Regions from separate parts of the Massilia sp. UBA6681 genome, predicted to be linked through region 2. Evidence: predicted binding sites of a transcription regulator. Region 2 holds the regulator's gene; each other region holds the start of a gene.
What was found. The regulator FNR, encoded in region 2, switches genes on or off when oxygen is low (the NO sensors DNR and NnrR bind a similar motif). The targets are predictions, from matches to a motif close to TTGATNNNNATCAA.
Positions count from the first base shown of each region.

Region 1 (3,910 bases), on a different contig from region 2:
AAGTCGAAACGCTGAATTCAGTATGCCAACACGAGTCCGGCACGGATATCAGCGATGGCTGAATATGTAGGTAGGAAGGCTGACAGGCTTGTAGGAATAATCTTACCCCTGATGTTGAACTACAGAGGAAGAGGTCAGCGAGGCGCTGTAGGAGGAGGGGGAGTGCGAGGGGGAGGCGGGCGCCCCCCTGGTGGGGGCCACCTGCGGCACAAAACCGCCGGTGGCGTGTCTAAGACTTCTTAATCCTAGGCTTTCATCGGGGACAACAGCCGGTGCGCCACGGCGTACTGGACCATTTCCGACAGCGAGCTCATGCCCATCTTCTGCATGATCCGGGTCTTGTGGGTACTGACCGTCTTGACCGACAGGTGCAGGCTGTTGGCGATCTCGGTGATCGACTTGCCACCGACGAGGTGCGAAAACACCTCGAATTCACGGTCCGACAGCTGTTTATGCAACAGCTGTTCGTTCGGCGCCATGATATTGAGCGCCAGCTGCTCGGCCACTTCAGTACTGATATAAGGACGTCCCGACGCCACCTTGCGGATCGCGCCCACCAGCTGGGTGCCCGCGCTTTCCTTGGTGAGGTAGCCCTGGGCGCCGGCGCGGATCGCCCGCACCGCGTACTGTTCTTCCTCGTGCATGGTCAGGATCAGGATCGCCAGCTTGGGCGCCTCGCTGCGTACCTGGCGGATCAGGTCGACGCCGCTGCGGCCCGGCATCGACAGGTCGAGCAGCAGCAGGTCGAAGCCGCCCTGGCGTACCTGGGCCAGCACCTCAAAGCCGTTGGTCGCCTCCCCGGCGATCTCGATATCCGGCGCACCATCGAGGATGCGCTTGAGTCCTTCGCGCATGATCGTGTGGTCGTCGGCAATGACGATGCGAATCATAAAACCATCCTTCTCGGTGAAAGCAACGATGACCTAGGGAAGCACTGATTCAGTGCTTCCCAATGCAGGCTAACACAGGACGGCAGTGGCATCTGTCGTACTTTCTTCACGCCGACCGCGTTGTCAAGCAGGTGCGGGCTCACTGATCAGGCGGTGCACCAGCACCGGCTTGGTCGTGTGCGACAACACCTTGTTGGTGACGCTGCCGAGCAACAGCTGGCCCCAGCCGCTGCGGCCGTGCGATCCCATGAAGATCAGGTCGCAGCCTTCCTGCTCGGCGATATCGACGATCTTGAGGGCCGCGGTGTCGGAAAACGCGGTCATGCAACTGTGCTTCAGGCCGGCGCCAGCGCAGGAGCGCATGATTCTTCCCATGTACTCCTCGCCCATGCGGCGCATCTGCGCGATATATTCTTCTTCGCTCGGATAGGAGGGCGGAATGATTTCCACGTACACGGGATACTGATAATCGGGCGCGACGAACAGGGCCAGCACCTCGGCGCCCATCTGTTGCGCAAATTTGACGCCGGCGCAGGCCGTATGCTGCGACACGGCCGAGCCGTCGGTGGTGATCAGGATTTTGCGGTACATGATGACTCCTCCAATGGCCACGCCATTCTGGGGCGTACCGGGCGCGGCGGCGATTGCAAGAACGCAAACTGTTGAGCTTGATCAAACTCTGGGTTCTTATTGCTCGGCAACTGCAGCGCCGTGATAAGAAGAACCATCGAGTTACGAAAAACAACACCTCCCTTGTGTAAACATTCAGGAACCGTGCCATTTAATTGTCGCGGAATTAAGTTTCGCTGTCCATTTTGTTGTGTCTCCGTCGCCGAGATTTACCTGTGGCAACTACGCTGCTACACTCGCATGCAGACTTTGGACCATCCCGGATGGTCGCAGTAAACACTACTGAATACCGCTGATTGCGAACTTATACACCATGGAGAAGCAGGGATTATGACCGACGCCGCTGACGATTTCGACGCACTATTCGAGGAAGTGGCGGCGCAGCGCGCCAACGCTCCTGCCCCGGCGCCGGCGGCCGAGCCCGCACCGGCCCCAGCTGCGGCAGCTGTCGCAGACGGAGACGACCTCGACTCCCTGTTCGACCAGGTATCGGCGGCAAGTGCGCCGGCGATCGCCGCTGCCGCTCCAGTGGCGGCCGCGGCAGCTGCGCCGGCTGCGGCGTCCGTGCCGGCCGTGGCCAGCGACGGCGAACACGCCATGTTCGAACGCCTCGGCGGCATCGTGCGCCTGCTGCACGATTCGCTGCGCGAGCTCGGCTACGACAAGGCGCTGACCGAGGCGTCCTCGGCCATCGTCGACGCCCAGGACCGCCTGGAATACGTCGCCACCCTGACCGAACAGGCCGCCAACAAGGTGCTGAACACCCTGGACGACGGCATGCCGGCGCAGGACCTGCTGTCGAAGCAGGCCAAGGACATGGAAACCCGCTGGGCCGACCTGTTCTCGGGCAAGCTGAGCCTGGACGAATTCAAGGCCCTGGCCGGCGATTCGCGCCAGTTCGCCACCGCCGTGAACGAAGCCACCGAAGCCGAGAAGGCGCGCCTGCTCGAGATCATGATGGCCCAGGACTTCCAGGACATCACCGGCCAGCTGATCAAGAAAGTAGTCAAGATCACCCAGACCGTGGAATCGGAACTGGCGCAGCTGCTGCGCGACAGCGCGCCGGCCGACCTGAAGGAAAAGCTGGCGAAGAAAGAAGTGCCGGCCGCGCCCGCGCCGCTGATGCAGGGCCCGTCGGTGCCGGATACGGCGCTGAACCAGGACAACGTTGACGATCTTCTGGCCGATCTGGGGTTCTAATGGACGATATGCTCAAGGACTTCGTCGTCGAGGCGATGGACCTTGCGGTGAATGTTGAAGAACATTTGCTGCGCCTCGAACGCGATCCGGACAACAAGGAAACCCTGAATGCGGTGTTCCGTTCCTTCCACACGATCAAGGGCGGCGCCGGCTTCATGGGCCTGCCCGCGCTGGTCGCCGCCTGCCACCTGACCGAGAACCTGTTCGACGCCCTGCGCACCGGCGCCGCGCCGGTGACGCCGCTGGCGATCGAAGCCGCGCTCGAGGCCTCGGGCTTCGTGGCGGACCAGCTCAATGACCTGAACAACGGCACCCCGCCGGAAAGCCTGGCGCAAATGCCGGAAGCCCTCGAACGCATCCTGAAGGACGCGATCGAAGGCAAGGGCGCGACCAGCGCGCCGGCAGCCGCGCCGGCGCCTGTGGCCGCACCGGCACCCACCGTGGCCGCCCCGGTTGCGGCAGCGCCGGCCGCCGCCTCGGCTCCGGTTCCGGCCGCTGGCGAAGATGGCCTGGACTGGGTCGGCATGTACAACGCCGTGGTGCCTGCGGGCTCCGCGATTGCGGCCGGATCGGCCGTGGCCGCTGCGCCTGCCGTCGCCGCGCCTGCCGCCGCGTCCGTCGCTGAAGCCACGCCGGCTGCGAAACAGGGCGGCTGGGATGGCGTCGATCGCCGCCAGAACGACAAGGTCGCCGATGCGCGCGCCGCCGCGGCCCCGGCCAAGGACGAAAGCATCCGTATCGATGCGGTCAAGCTCGACGCGCTGCTGGAAGTGGCGGGCGAATCGGTGCAGGCCGCCAACCAGGCCGCTGTGCTGCTCGAGCGCCTGCAGCAGTTCAAGTTCGAAGGTCCGGCCGCCGCCCTGATGGCAACGCTCACCGAGACCCTGGAACGCGCCTCGCGCTACTCGGCCGAACTGCAGCGCGCCACGCTGGCGACCCGCATGCAGCCGGTGGGCCGCCTGTTCCAGAAATTCCCGCGCCTGGTGCGCGAACTGGCCAAGGACCTCGGCAAGGACGTCGAGCTGACCATCGAAGGCGCCGAGACCGAAGTCGACCGCGTCGTGGTGGACAGCCTGTACGACCCGCTGGTGCACATGCTGAGGAACGCCCTGGACCACGGCGTCGAGTCGCCGGAAGAGCGCGTCGCCGCCGGCAAGCCGGCCAAGGCCTTCATCCTGCTCAAGGCGTGG
Region 1 covers NZ_DKJX01000002.1:87,803-91,712, forward strand. Annotated here, with positions in the region: gene B2R83_RS00585 (response regulator) at 246-890, opposite strand; gene B2R83_RS00590 (universal stress protein) at 1,014-1,481, opposite strand; gene B2R83_RS00595 (protein phosphatase CheZ) at 1,851-2,720, shown strand; gene B2R83_RS00600 (chemotaxis protein CheA) at 2,720-3,910, shown strand, end outside.
Region 1: B2R83_RS00590 (universal stress protein) is a predicted target of FNR. The motif match lies at 1,553-1,566, and genes of this name have one in related genera.

Region 2 (3,910 bases):
GACAGCAGCGCGCCGATCGCCGACAAGAGGCCGATGCCCGACCCGCCATCCAGGGAAGACAAGGAATCCCAGCTGATGCAGGCCAGGCCGGCCCCGCCCAGCAGCAGGGAGGGGACCAGGCGCCGCAAGGACACCGCGCCGTGCTCGCGCAAGCCCGCCAGGGTCACGGTGATCGGCAGCAGCCCGATCACGATCGAGGTCATGGCCACGCCACCCAATTGGACGGCCTGGGCCAGGAACAGGTAGTACACGATGTTGCCCGCCAGGCTGAGCCAGGCCAGGCCGCGCCAGTCGGCCCGGGTCAGGCGCTGCCTGAGCCGCGGCCAGGCGCGGGCGACGAGGATGGCGGCGACGATGCCATAGGCCAGGTAGCGGCCCGCCGCCAGCTGCAGGGCCGAGAAGCCCGGCACCAGTTCCGGGGCCAGGAACACCAGGCCCCAGAAGGCGCCCGCGGTGATGCCGGCGCCGATGCCGAGCTGGGTGGTGTGGGCTGTGGCGTGAATCTGCGAAAGCATGGTCGATCTCCTTGGGAAGGGAGATTGTCGTCCGGATGCCCGCGGCGCTCTTGACCCTGGCTACTGCTGGTTTGACAGATTCTCGCGATACGCGCGCCGGTAGGCCGCGGGCGTGGTGTCCATCGCCCTGCGCATGGCACGGGTCAGCGCGCTCTGCTCGGAAAAGCCCGCTGCCAGCGCGATCTCGGCCACCGGGCGCGCCGTCGCACGCAGCCATTCGCAGGCATGGCGCAGGCGGCAGTCCAGCAGCCAGTCGTGGGGCGTGCTATCGCGCTCTTCGCGAAACAGCGCATGCAGGCGGCTGACGCTCAGGCTGGCGGCGCGCGCCATGGCCTCGGTGGTCCAGGGCAGGCCAGGTTCGGCCTCGATGCGGGCGAGCAGGGCCGCCAGACGCGAGCCAGGCGCGGGCGCGCCCAGCACCAGGGTGTCGAGCAGCAGCGGGGTCCAGCCGGCCAGCACGGAAGGCGCGGGCGGCCGGGTGGCGGCCATGATGCCCATGAATTCGACCAGCTTGCGGGCCGCGGGACCGATGGCGCCGAAGGGCTGCTCGAGCAGGCGCTGCCAGGGTCCTTGCGCGAAGGTATCCGGTCCCAGGTCGACGATCAGCGACCGGTTGGCCACCGGGCTGCACTGCGAGTGCCAGGCGCCGGGCGCCACCACCGCCACGCGCAGCGGATCGAGCCGGGCCTGGCGGCCTTCGATTTCCACGGCGACTTCGCCGCTCACGGGCAGCACCAGCTGGCCGAACTCGTGGCGGTCCGAGCTGCGCGCGGCGCCATAGCTGCGCAGGTGCAGGTCGAGCAGCGGCGCAGCCATCCTGGCTGATCCTAGCCCATCGGGCTGCAGACGTCGGTGCCGGCCGCCAGCGCCTTGAGCTTGGCCGGGTCGAGCAGGGTGACTTCGCGCTTGTCGACCTGCAGCCAGCCCTGCTTCTTGAAGCGCGACAGCAGGCGGCTGATGCTTTCGATGGTGAGCCCGAGGTAGTTGCCGATGTCTTCGCGCGACATGCGCAGCTGGAAGCTGTGCGGCGAATAGCCGCGCGCCGCGTAGCGTGCCGACAGGTTGACCAGGAAGACGGCAAAACGCTGCTCCGCCCGCATATTGCCGAGCAGCAGCATAACGTTCTGTTCGCGCGTGATTTCCTGGCTCATGATGCGGTGGAAGTGGCGCAGCAGGGCCGGCACGTGGCCGAACAGCTCTTCCAGGCGCGAGAACGGGATCTCGCACACCTCGCTGTCCTCGAGGGCCACGGCGTCGCAATGGTGGGTGCCGCTGATGGCGTCCATGCCCAGCAGTTCGCCGGCCATCTGGAAGCCGGTGATCTGGGCTTCGCCGGCGGCGTTCACCTGATAGGTCTTGAAATGGCCGAAGCGCACCGCGTACAGGTTGCGGAAGGGCTCGCCCATGGCGTACAGGCGCTCGTCGCGCGCGAGGCGGCGGCGGCGGCCGATGATCTGGTCGAGGCGATTGATGTCGGCATCCTCGAGGCCCATCGGCAGGCACAGCTGGTGCATGCTGCACGCGCTGCAGCTGGCCTTGAGGGCCTGGATGACCTTCGCTTCGCCCGGGAGCGAGATGGGTTGGTTCATGGCATGGAAACGAAAATGCTGACGCGGCCATTATAGACAAAGGCCGCGTCCGCGGGTTTCATTTCCAAATAACAAGCCCGATTACAGGTGATGCCGGTGTTCCGCCTTCATCCTGTAGTACTCCTGGCGGCCCTTGGCGCGCACGGTCGCGGCGACCTCGGCTGCTTCCTGCGCCGCCTGGTTCACGGTCGCGAAGGCGTCGGCGTTCCCCTTGAGCGCTTCCACGGCCTGCTGCGATTGCGCCGTGCCCGCCAGCGCCAGCCCGAAGGTGGCCGACACCGCCAGCTCGGCGGCCAGGGTGTCGAGGCTCGGCGCCACCACGTCCTGCGCCGCCTTGGCCGCCTGCAGCTCGGCGCTGGCCTGGGGCGCTGCCAGCGTGCGCGCCAGGTCCATGTCGCCGGCGACCCGCGCCAGGAAATCGAGCGCCGCGCGGCTGCCGGACCGGTTGGCCAGGTCGCCGAGGCGCAGCAGGGCCGTGTTCCTGGCATTGAACACGGCACGGCCGGCGCGCGGCTGCTGGACGAAGTCGATCATCGGCTGGACCGCGATCTCGCTGCCGATGTAGCCGAGGGTGGCCACGATCTGGGTCAGGAACTCCTCGTGCTGCTCCGGCTCGTTCACCAGCCAGTCCAGCAGCAGGCGGGCGTCCTTCTCGCCGTACTGCGAGGCCAGCTCCCATGGCACGCCCTCGATCCAGTGCTGGGAGACGAAGTCGCGCACGTCGGCAGGCAGCGCCAGGCCGCCTGCGCCGCAGGAGCAGCCGCCGGCGGCCATCACCTTGCCGCTGATGCTGAGCGGGCCCGAAAGGAAGGCCGAAGACTCGGCCGCGTTGACCACGTGGTGGTCGGCGCCGACGGACGGGTACATGACCGCGCGCGGGTCGTCGGTGCGGTGGCTGAGGCCGCAGTTGTGGTCGTACTCGTGCACCCAGATCAGGCCTTCCTGGTTCGCGGTGAAGCGCACCGCGGCCACGTTGACCGAGGCGCTGCCGACCGGGGCGCAGCCGATGATGCCGTCGCCGGGGCCGCCGCACCAGCGGATGGCCTGCACGATCTTGACCCCGCTGCCTGCGGTCAGGAGGGCATTCAGGTCGTTTGACGTCTGGATGGTGCCGGGGATGTTCGCCGGCAGCAGCCGGACCGCGCCGTTGCGCACGAAACGGACCGGGGTCGCGACGTCCGGCCCGGTGTCGTCGTTCTGGAGGATCGTGCCCATGTCGGCCAGGATCCGGTCGGCCTCGGCTTCGCTCAGGGCCACGCTGCTGTGGCGGTGCACCGTGACCGAGACCGTGCGCAGGCCAGGGGGCGCCGCGGGCGGGTTGACGACGAGGTAGTCGACGTACAGCGAAATGTCGGCGCTCCACTCGATGTTGACCCTGATGTCGACGCCGTTGAAGCGCGGGGCGACGTTGTGCAGGGTGTAGCGGGCCGCGCCGATGAACTTGCCGGCGGGCGGTCCGCCCGGCACGCCTTCGCCGATGGCCACGAAGACCTGCGAGCCGGGCTGGATCAGGTCCCAGTTGAGCCGCAGCAGCCATTCGCCGCGGCGCATGCCCCAGTCGTGGCGGTAGGTCAATCCGGTCCCCTGCAGCGCGGGCTGCACGCCTTCCGTGCCGACGCTCGCTTCGGCGACGGCCCAGGAGCCTTCGGTGCTTGATGAATCCGCGCGCTCCTGCGTTCCGGGGTCGAGGAGCAGTGCTGCGTCCTGGTCGAGACGATCGTTTGGTGCCATGGGAATCTCTTGGTGCGCTTCAAGGGTTGATGATCGGGTTGTAGCGGGCCGAGCCGATGAACTTGCCGGCGCACG
Region 2 covers NZ_DKJX01000120.1:9,513-13,422, reverse strand. Annotated here, with positions in the region: gene B2R83_RS21965 (DMT family transporter) at 1-515, opposite strand, end outside; gene B2R83_RS21960 (helix-turn-helix transcriptional regulator) at 576-1,331, opposite strand; gene fnr (fumarate/nitrate reduction transcriptional regulator Fnr) at 1,343-2,104, opposite strand; gene B2R83_RS21950 (hypothetical protein) at 2,186-3,835, opposite strand.

Region 3 (3,910 bases), on a different contig from region 2:
CCTCGGCCCCAAGCATGGACGTGCGCTCCTACCGCGGCGAAGACGGCATGGACACGCACGAGAAGCAGATCGCCGGTCTGAACATCACCTACGAAGACTACGAGGCGGGCTGGGACTCGGCCACGGGCGTGGCCCGCAGCTCCGAGCTGCAGCTGTGGGTGCTGGGCGGAACGCCCTCGCACGAGGCCTTGTCCGACATGGCCGAGCAGGTGGCGCGTCCGGCGCGCCTGGTGCTCACGCCGCAGCGCATCCATCAATGCGGCGTGTTCGGCGACTGGGACCCGGTCGATGCCGGGACACCGGCGCGCAAGCTGATCGAGGAGCGCCTGGCCCTGCAGCTGGACCAGTACCTGCGTGAAACCGAACAGCACCGCTGGTACGGCTTCTGGTCCTATGGCGACGTGATGCACAGCTACGACCCCGACCGCCACATGTGGCGCTACGACATCGGCGGCTACGCCTGGGACAATTCGGAGCTGTCGACCGACCTGTGGCTGTGGTACAGCTACCTGCGCACCGGGCGCGCCGACCTGTTCCGCTATGCCGAAGCGATGACACGCCATACCGGCGAGGTCGACGTCTACCACCTCGGTCCCTTCAAGGGTTTCGGCACCCGCCACGCGGTGCAGCACTGGGCCGATTCGTCGAAGCAGCCGCGCGTCTCGAACGCGGCCTACCGCCGCATCTATTACTTCCTGACGGCGGACGAGCGCGTCGGCGACCTGATGCGCGAACTGCTTGATTCGGACAAGGACCTGCACAAGGTCGACATCTCGCGCAAGCTGAAGGTGGCGGGCGCGCGGCCGGACGCCTTTATCGGCGCGTCATTCGGCACCGTCTGGGGTTCATTGATCTCGGCCTGGCTGGCCGAGTGGGAACGCAGCGGCGACACCCGCTGGCGCGACAAGATCGTCAATGGCATGAAGAGCATCGCGGCGCTCAAGTACGGCTGGTTCGCGGCCGGCGCGCCCTACGACCACACTACCGGGCGCTTCCACGGCCCCGGCGACAAGCCCTCGTTCTCGAACCTGAACGGCGTGTTCGGCGTGGTCGAGATGAATTCCGAGCTCCTGACCCTGGTCGACGTGCCGGAGTACCGCAAGACCTGGCTGCAGTACTGCCGCACCTACAATGCGCCGAGGGAGGAGGTGGTGGCGCTGCTGGGACGCGATCCGGGCGGGCGCGGCATGAGCGACACCAATTCGCGCATGACCGCCTACGCCGCCTACCAGTTGGGCGACCGGGCGCTGGCGCTGCGGGCCTGGCGCGAGTTCTTCGCCTCGGACTGGCTCAAGCGCGGCAGCCCGCGCCATACGGTGCGCCGCATCGACGGCCCGGCGGTGCTGCGTCCGGTCGACGAGATGAGCGGCATCAGCACCAACGGCTCGGCGCAGTGGGGCCTGGCTGCGATCCAGCACATGGCGCTTGGCGGAGACACGCTGGACGAGGCGGCGCGCGCGGCCGGACTGCTGCCCTGAACGGGGATTCAGTTCTCCAGCTCAACAATAAAGCGGGCGATTCATGCGCAGCGCTCATCAATACCGCAGCTTGCGGTATTGATGCTGCCTCCGCCCTCCTGCCTAGCGGTGCACCAGCACGGGAATCGCGCTGTGCACCAGCACCTTGTGCGTCACGCTGCCCAGCAGCAAACCCTTGACGCCGCGCCGTCCGTGCGAGGCCATGATGATCAGGTCGCACATGCGCTCGCGCGCGGTGGCGATGATGGCCTCGTCGGGATCGTCGGACACGACCTGCACGGCCGTGCAGGGTACGCCGGCGTCGCGCGCCAGATTGGCGATCTCGTCCAGGCGGCGCTGGGCGTGCTGGCGGCTGCTGGCTTCGTACTGCTCCGCGGTCAGTTCCAGCATCTCGGCATCGGCGGTGATGGCCCGGAACGGCGCCGTGGCCGTCATGGCGACGAGCTCCGCCCCGCTTTCCCTGGCGAATTCGACGCCGGCGTCGATGGCGCGTCGGGATGCCTCCGATCCATCGGTAGGTAACAATATGCGTTTGTACATGTCCGGCTCCAGAATAGAAGCGACGCACGCTTCGCGCGGCGCCGATACGCTTTGGAGCATGCTGCCGTCGGCATGTTCTGGGCCATTGCCCGGGTTTTGTGATGCAGATCAAGCGCAGCCCGCTCGTAGCGCCGCTCAGTCCGCTCCCGGCATCCAGTAGTTCGGGTATTGCTCGCGCAGCGCATCCAGTTCCGACAGCGTGCCCGACAGGTGGCGCCGCACCGCCGCCTCGGCCGCGGCGGCATCGCCCTGCGCGACCGCGTCGGCGATGGCGCCGTGGTCCTTCAGGATCTGGTCGGCCTTGCCGTTGAGCGGCAGGTGCAGGCGGCGCAGGCGGTCCATGTTGCCGCTGCGGTGGCGCATCAGGCGCCACAATTCCTCGACGTCGGCCGCGACGTAGAGCTGGCGGTGGAAGGCGTGGTCGACCCGGTAGAAGGATTCCAGGTCGTTCGCCTTGAGCGCCGCGCGCTGCTGGAGCACCAGGCTTTGCAGCGACTGGCCGAGCACCGCGTCGTTCTTCCGGGCCAGCGTGCGCACCACCTCGAGCTCGATCGACAGCCGCAGGAAATGGGCCTGGCGCGCCGAGGCGATGCTGATGCCGCGCACGCGCGTCGCGTGCTGCGGGTAGATGTCGACCAGTCCTTCCTCTTCCAAGCGCATCAGGGCGTCCCGGATGGGAGTGACGGACAGCTCGAAATGCGCCGACAGTTCGTTGCGCGACAGGAGGGTTCCGGGCTTGAGCGTGAGGTTGACGATTTCCTCGCGCAGGTATTCGTACACCTGGACCGCGGCCTGGCGCGATCGGTCGAGGGTGAACGGGCCGCTGAATGCGATTGTTTCCATTGGTGAAGCCTTCAAAGGCTGCATGATTGTTATTCGAAGCTACACGCGGCGCGTGGCGGCGGAGTACCAGTCTGGCTCCTGCCGAATTGACAAGATGCTAGCACATTAGTGCCAGTCGAACGAGGGCGGCCTGGGGTCTTCGGTGGAGGCAGGCCCGGGAAGCCCATTGCGTCCCACTCAGCGACGTGAGCGTTTCTGATCGATGCATATTCTCCCATGCAAACTCGTTATAATGCACTAATACATTAGCGCAATGCGCCCAACATGACACCACGCCTTCTCGCTCTGAGCCTTCTGCTCGCACACGGCCTCGCCCATGCCGCGCCTTTTTCCCTGGACGCCAACGGTCGCCTGCCCGTCATCGTCACCGAGGCGCGCACCACCTTCCGCCTTGCCGGCGAGCTGCTCGGCCGCGACCTGCAGCAGCTGACCGGATTTCCCGCGACACGCACCGACCGCCTGGACGACTGCCGCGAGCGCTGCATCGTGATCGGCGCCATCGGCTCGCCCCTGGTAACCCAGGTCGCACGGGCGATGGGCGTCGACCTGGCGCCCCTCGCCGGCCAGCAGGAGCGCTACATCCGCGCCGCCGGCATGCTGGATGGCCGCAGCGTGCTGCTGGTCGCCGGGGCCGACCGCCGCGGCGCCGTCTACGGCGTGGTGGACGCCTCGCGCGAACTGGGCATCTCCCCCTGGGAATGGTGGGCCGACGTCGCGCCGCGCCGCCGCACCGGCCTCTCCCTGGACGGGGAGCGCCGCCTGTCGCCCGCGCCTTCCGTGGCCTGGCGCGGCATCTTCATCAACGACGAGGACTGGGGCCTGCAGCCCTGGGCCGCGAAGACCTTCGATCCGGCCAGGGACATCGGCCCTGCTGCCTACGCGCGCGTGTTCGAACTGATGTGGCGCCTGAAGGCCAACCTGGTGTGGCCGGCCATGCACGATTCCACCCGCGCCTTCTACACCGTGCCGGGCAATGCCCAGGTGGCGGACGACTACGCGATGCTGGTCGGCAGCTCGCATGCCGAGCCGATGATGCGCAACAACGTCGG
Region 3 covers NZ_DKJX01000112.1:1,666-5,575, reverse strand. Annotated here, with positions in the region: gene B2R83_RS20855 (Tat pathway signal sequence domain protein) at 1-1,478, shown strand, start outside; gene B2R83_RS20850 (universal stress protein) at 1,581-2,018, opposite strand; gene B2R83_RS20845 (GntR family transcriptional regulator) at 2,154-2,861, opposite strand; partial or broken gene B2R83_RS20840 (glycosyl hydrolase 115 family protein) at 3,126-3,910, shown strand, end outside.
Region 3: B2R83_RS20850 (universal stress protein) is a predicted target of FNR. The motif match lies at 2,117-2,130, and genes of this name have one in related genera.

Region 4 (3,910 bases), on a different contig from region 2:
GCCGCTGCTCACCTACGAACTGGGCGCGCACCTCCAGGGGGTGGCGGCGCAGCCGGTGCAAGGCGCGCTGGCGCAGGTGCTGCTGTTCGAACAGTGCGAGCACCTGGACGCAAGCCAGGTCGAGGCCTGGATCGCCACACGCGCACCCGCCGACGAACTGGCGGGCGTGGCCGGCATCACCCCCAATGTGGACGAAGCGGCCTTCACCGATGCGATCCGCCGCATCCGCGACTACATCGCCGCCGGCGACACCTACCAGGTGAACTACACCTACCGCCTGCGTTTCGACACCTACGGTTCTCTGGTCAAGCTGTATGCGCGGCTGCGGGCGCGCCAGCGCGTCCCCTACGGCGCCCTGGTGGCCCTGCCGGACGGCGGCGCCGTCTTGTCCTTCTCGCCCGAGCTGTTCGTGCGCCACGAAGCCGGCAAGCTGCTGGCGCGGCCGATGAAGGGCACCGCGCCGGCCAGCGGCGACGATGCGGTGGATGAGGAGCGCTCCCGGGCGCTTTCTTCGGACACCAAGAACCGCGCCGAGAACCTGATGATCGTCGACCTGCTGCGCAACGACCTGGGACGGGTCGCCGTCACCGGCAGCGTCGAGGTGCCGGCGCTGTTCGAGGTGCGCCGCTACGGCACCGTGCTGCAGATGACCTCGACCGTGCAGGCGCGCCTGCGCGAGGATGCGAGTCTGGAGGAGGTATTCGCCGCGCTCTACCCCTGCGGCTCGATCACGGGCGCGCCGAAGCGCCGCAGCATGGAGATCATCCACGAACTCGAACCGAGCGCGCGCGGCATCTATACCGGCGCGATCGGCTGGTTCGATCCGCCCGCCGCGGGCAACGCCAACACCTTTGGCGATTTCTGCCTGTCGGTCCCGATCCGCACCCTGGCACTGGGCGCGCCGGAGGGTGGCACCCGCAAGGGAGAACTGGGCGTCGGCGCCGGCATCGTGTACGACAGCGATGCCGCCTCCGAATACGCCGAATGCCAGCTCAAGGCGCGCTTCCTGACCGGCCTGGCCAACGAGTTCGAGATCTTCGAAACCCTGCGCGCCTCTTGGGACGACGGCTGCCGCCACGTCGAGCAGCACCTCGACCGCCTGGCTGCATCCTGCCGCTACTTCGGCTATCCGTTCGACTATGGCGCCGCCCGCGCGGCATTGAACGAGGCCTGCCTGGCCCTGCCCCATGGGCAGTTGCACCGGCTGCGCCTGGCGGTGGCTCCCGGCGGCGCGCTGACCGTGCAGGCGGCGCCGATCACGCCCTTGAGCGAACCGGTGGCGCTGTTGCTGGCCCAGGAAAGCACCCATTCGGGCGACGTCTTCCTGCGCCACAAGACGAGCGTGCGCAGCCGCTACGATGCGGCCTGGCGCGCCGCCGAGGCGCAAGGGGCGTTTGACGCCTTGTTCTTCAACGAGCGCGGGGAACTGACCGAGGGAGGACGCAGCAATGTGTTCCTGCGTTTCGGCAGCGAGTGGATCACGCCGCCCTTGTCGAGCGGCCTGCTGCCGGGCGTGATGCGCGGCGTGCTGCTGCAGGCGCCGGCCTGGCGCGCCAGCGAACAGCGCATCACGCGCGAGATGCTGGCGGAGGCGGACGACATCGTCGTCTGCAATGCGCTGCGCGGGCCGCTGCGGGCGGTCCTGCTGGACGACCCGCAGGGCTAAGCTCTTCAGAAGCGGTAACCGAACCCCAGGCCGAACAGCAGCGGGTCGACCTTGACCGAGCTCGCCTTGGCGCCGCCGACCATCACGTCGCTGCGGATGTTCACTTTTTTCACATCGAGGTTCAGCGACCAGCGCGCATCGAGCCGGATGTCCACGCCGGCCTGCAGGGCCAGGCCCCAGCTGTCGTTCTCGAGATCGGCCGCCCCGTCCAGCAGCTTCACGCGCGAGATGCGCGTGTAGTTCAGGCCTGCGCCCACGTAAGGATTCACTGTCGACTGCGGTGCGAAGTGGTATTGGGCCGTCAGGGTCGGCGGCAGGTGGCGGAAGCTGCCGATGCGGGCGCCGTCCAGGGTGACGTCGTGCTTCTGTGGATAAGTCAGGATCAGCTCGGCCGCCAGGTGCGGCGTGAAGAAGTAGGAGATGTCGACTTCGGGGATGGTCTTGCCGGCCACGTGGATACGATCCGCGGCGCCGCTGCCGGCCAAGGGCGCGGATGCATTCGCCGGGTCGATGTGGACGGCGCGCGCACGCACCATCCAGTTGCTATCCTGTGCCAGGGCCTGGCTGCCGGCGAGTGCAAGAGTGATCGCCAGCACAGGCTTCAACAAGGTTTTCATTTCTTCTTCCTTTCGTCATGGTAACGAAAGGAAGAATATTGATGCAGCGCAAAAAAATCGTTGATGTGGATCAAATAGCCATAACGGCAGAAAGGTTATTCAGTCCCTGCCTTACATGGTGAGCGCCTGCTCGATCTTGCCGACCAGGGCCGGGTCTTCCGGCGTCACCTTGCTCGGGAAGTGTTCGAGCACCTTGCCGTCGCGGCCGATCAGGTACTTGGTGAAGTTCCACTTCGGCGCCTGGCCGGTCGCCCTGGTGAGGCTGGCGTGCAGCGGGTTGGCTTCCGGGCCGGTGACCGCGCTCTTGGCGAACATCGGGAACTTGACGCCGTAGGTGTTGAAGCAGAAGTCCGCGATTTCTTTCGCATTGCCCGGCTCCTGCTTGCCGAAATCGTTCGAGGGGAAGCCCAGCACCACCAGGCCGCGCCCGCCGTACTTCGCGTACAGCTTCTCGAGTCCTTCGTACTGCTTGGTGAAGCCGCAGTAGCTGGCGGTGTTCACGACCAGCACCACCTTGCCCGCGTACTGGCACAGGTCCTGCGGCGCGTCGTCCTGCAGGCGCTTGAAATTCTGCTTGAGGATGGCGGGGCAGCTCATCGGCATGCGCGCGGCAGCCGGGGCGCCCGGCGCGGACGTGGCCTGTGCGGCAGCCGGAGAAGCAGCGCTGGCTGCGGCAAGGGCAGCGAACAGCAGGGCGGTGGTCTTGATCATGGCGGGGATATCCCTGGTTGGTGATGCCACGATTGTAACGCAGCCGCCGCCTGTAAAGATGGCCGGATGGCCGCGGCGCCCGGACGATATCCGTTCAACCGGCGTTCAGGCTGCGGTGCTCGATCTTGATGCAGTGGTTCATGACGACATCGAGGCCGGCGGCGCGCGCCAGGTCGGCGGCGGCCTGGTTTTCGATGTCCAGCTGCATCCAGAGGCAGCCGGCGCGCACGGCGATCGCGTCGCGTGCGATCGGGGGAATGTCTTCGGACTTGCGGAAGCAGTCGACGATGTCGATCCGCTGGCCGTTGCTTGCCAGGGCGTCGGCTGCTTCCTGCAGCGTGGCGACCACCTGTTCGCCCAGGATAATCTCGCCGGCGTAGCTCGGGTTCACCGGCACGATGCGATAGCCGTTTTGCTGCAAGTAAGCGGCCACTTCATTGCTGGCGCGGTCGGGCTTGTTCGACAGGCCGACGATGGCGATGGTCTTGCTGTCGTTGAGGATCTGGGCAATGCTTCTCATGGTGGCTTGGCTCGATGTGGATTCGGTGCCTAGCTTATCAGATGTGCATCATTGCTGGCGTCGCGGGCGCAAACGTGAAAAGATGCGGGCACGTCCGATTTTCATTCCAAACATGCGCCCTACCGCCCTCTCCTTTCTCACCGCCCTGGCCCTCTCGCTGCTTCTTCATGCTGCCGAACCGCTGGCCGCGGTCGAACGCGCCATCGTGCCCGTCGCCAGCTGGGGCGGCACCCCGGCCGACGCGTCGAAAGCGCGCCGCCACACCATCAGCCAGATCACCCTGCACCACCAGGGCGAGCCCTTCAAGCCGGGCACCGATCCGCAGGGCTACCTGCGGCGCCTGCAGTCGTGGTCGCGCGCCAGCAAGGGCTGGCTCGACATCCCCTACCACTACGT
Region 4 covers NZ_DKJX01000098.1:193,638-197,547, forward strand. Annotated here, with positions in the region: gene pabB (aminodeoxychorismate synthase component I) at 1-1,666, shown strand, start outside; gene B2R83_RS18760 (OmpW/AlkL family protein) at 1,672-2,283, opposite strand; gene B2R83_RS18765 (glutathione peroxidase) at 2,395-2,994, opposite strand; gene B2R83_RS18770 (CoA-binding protein) at 3,089-3,514, opposite strand; gene B2R83_RS18775 (peptidoglycan recognition protein family protein) at 3,627-3,910, shown strand, end outside.
Region 4: B2R83_RS18760 (OmpW/AlkL family protein) is a predicted target of FNR. The motif match lies at 2,344-2,357, and genes of this name have one in related genera.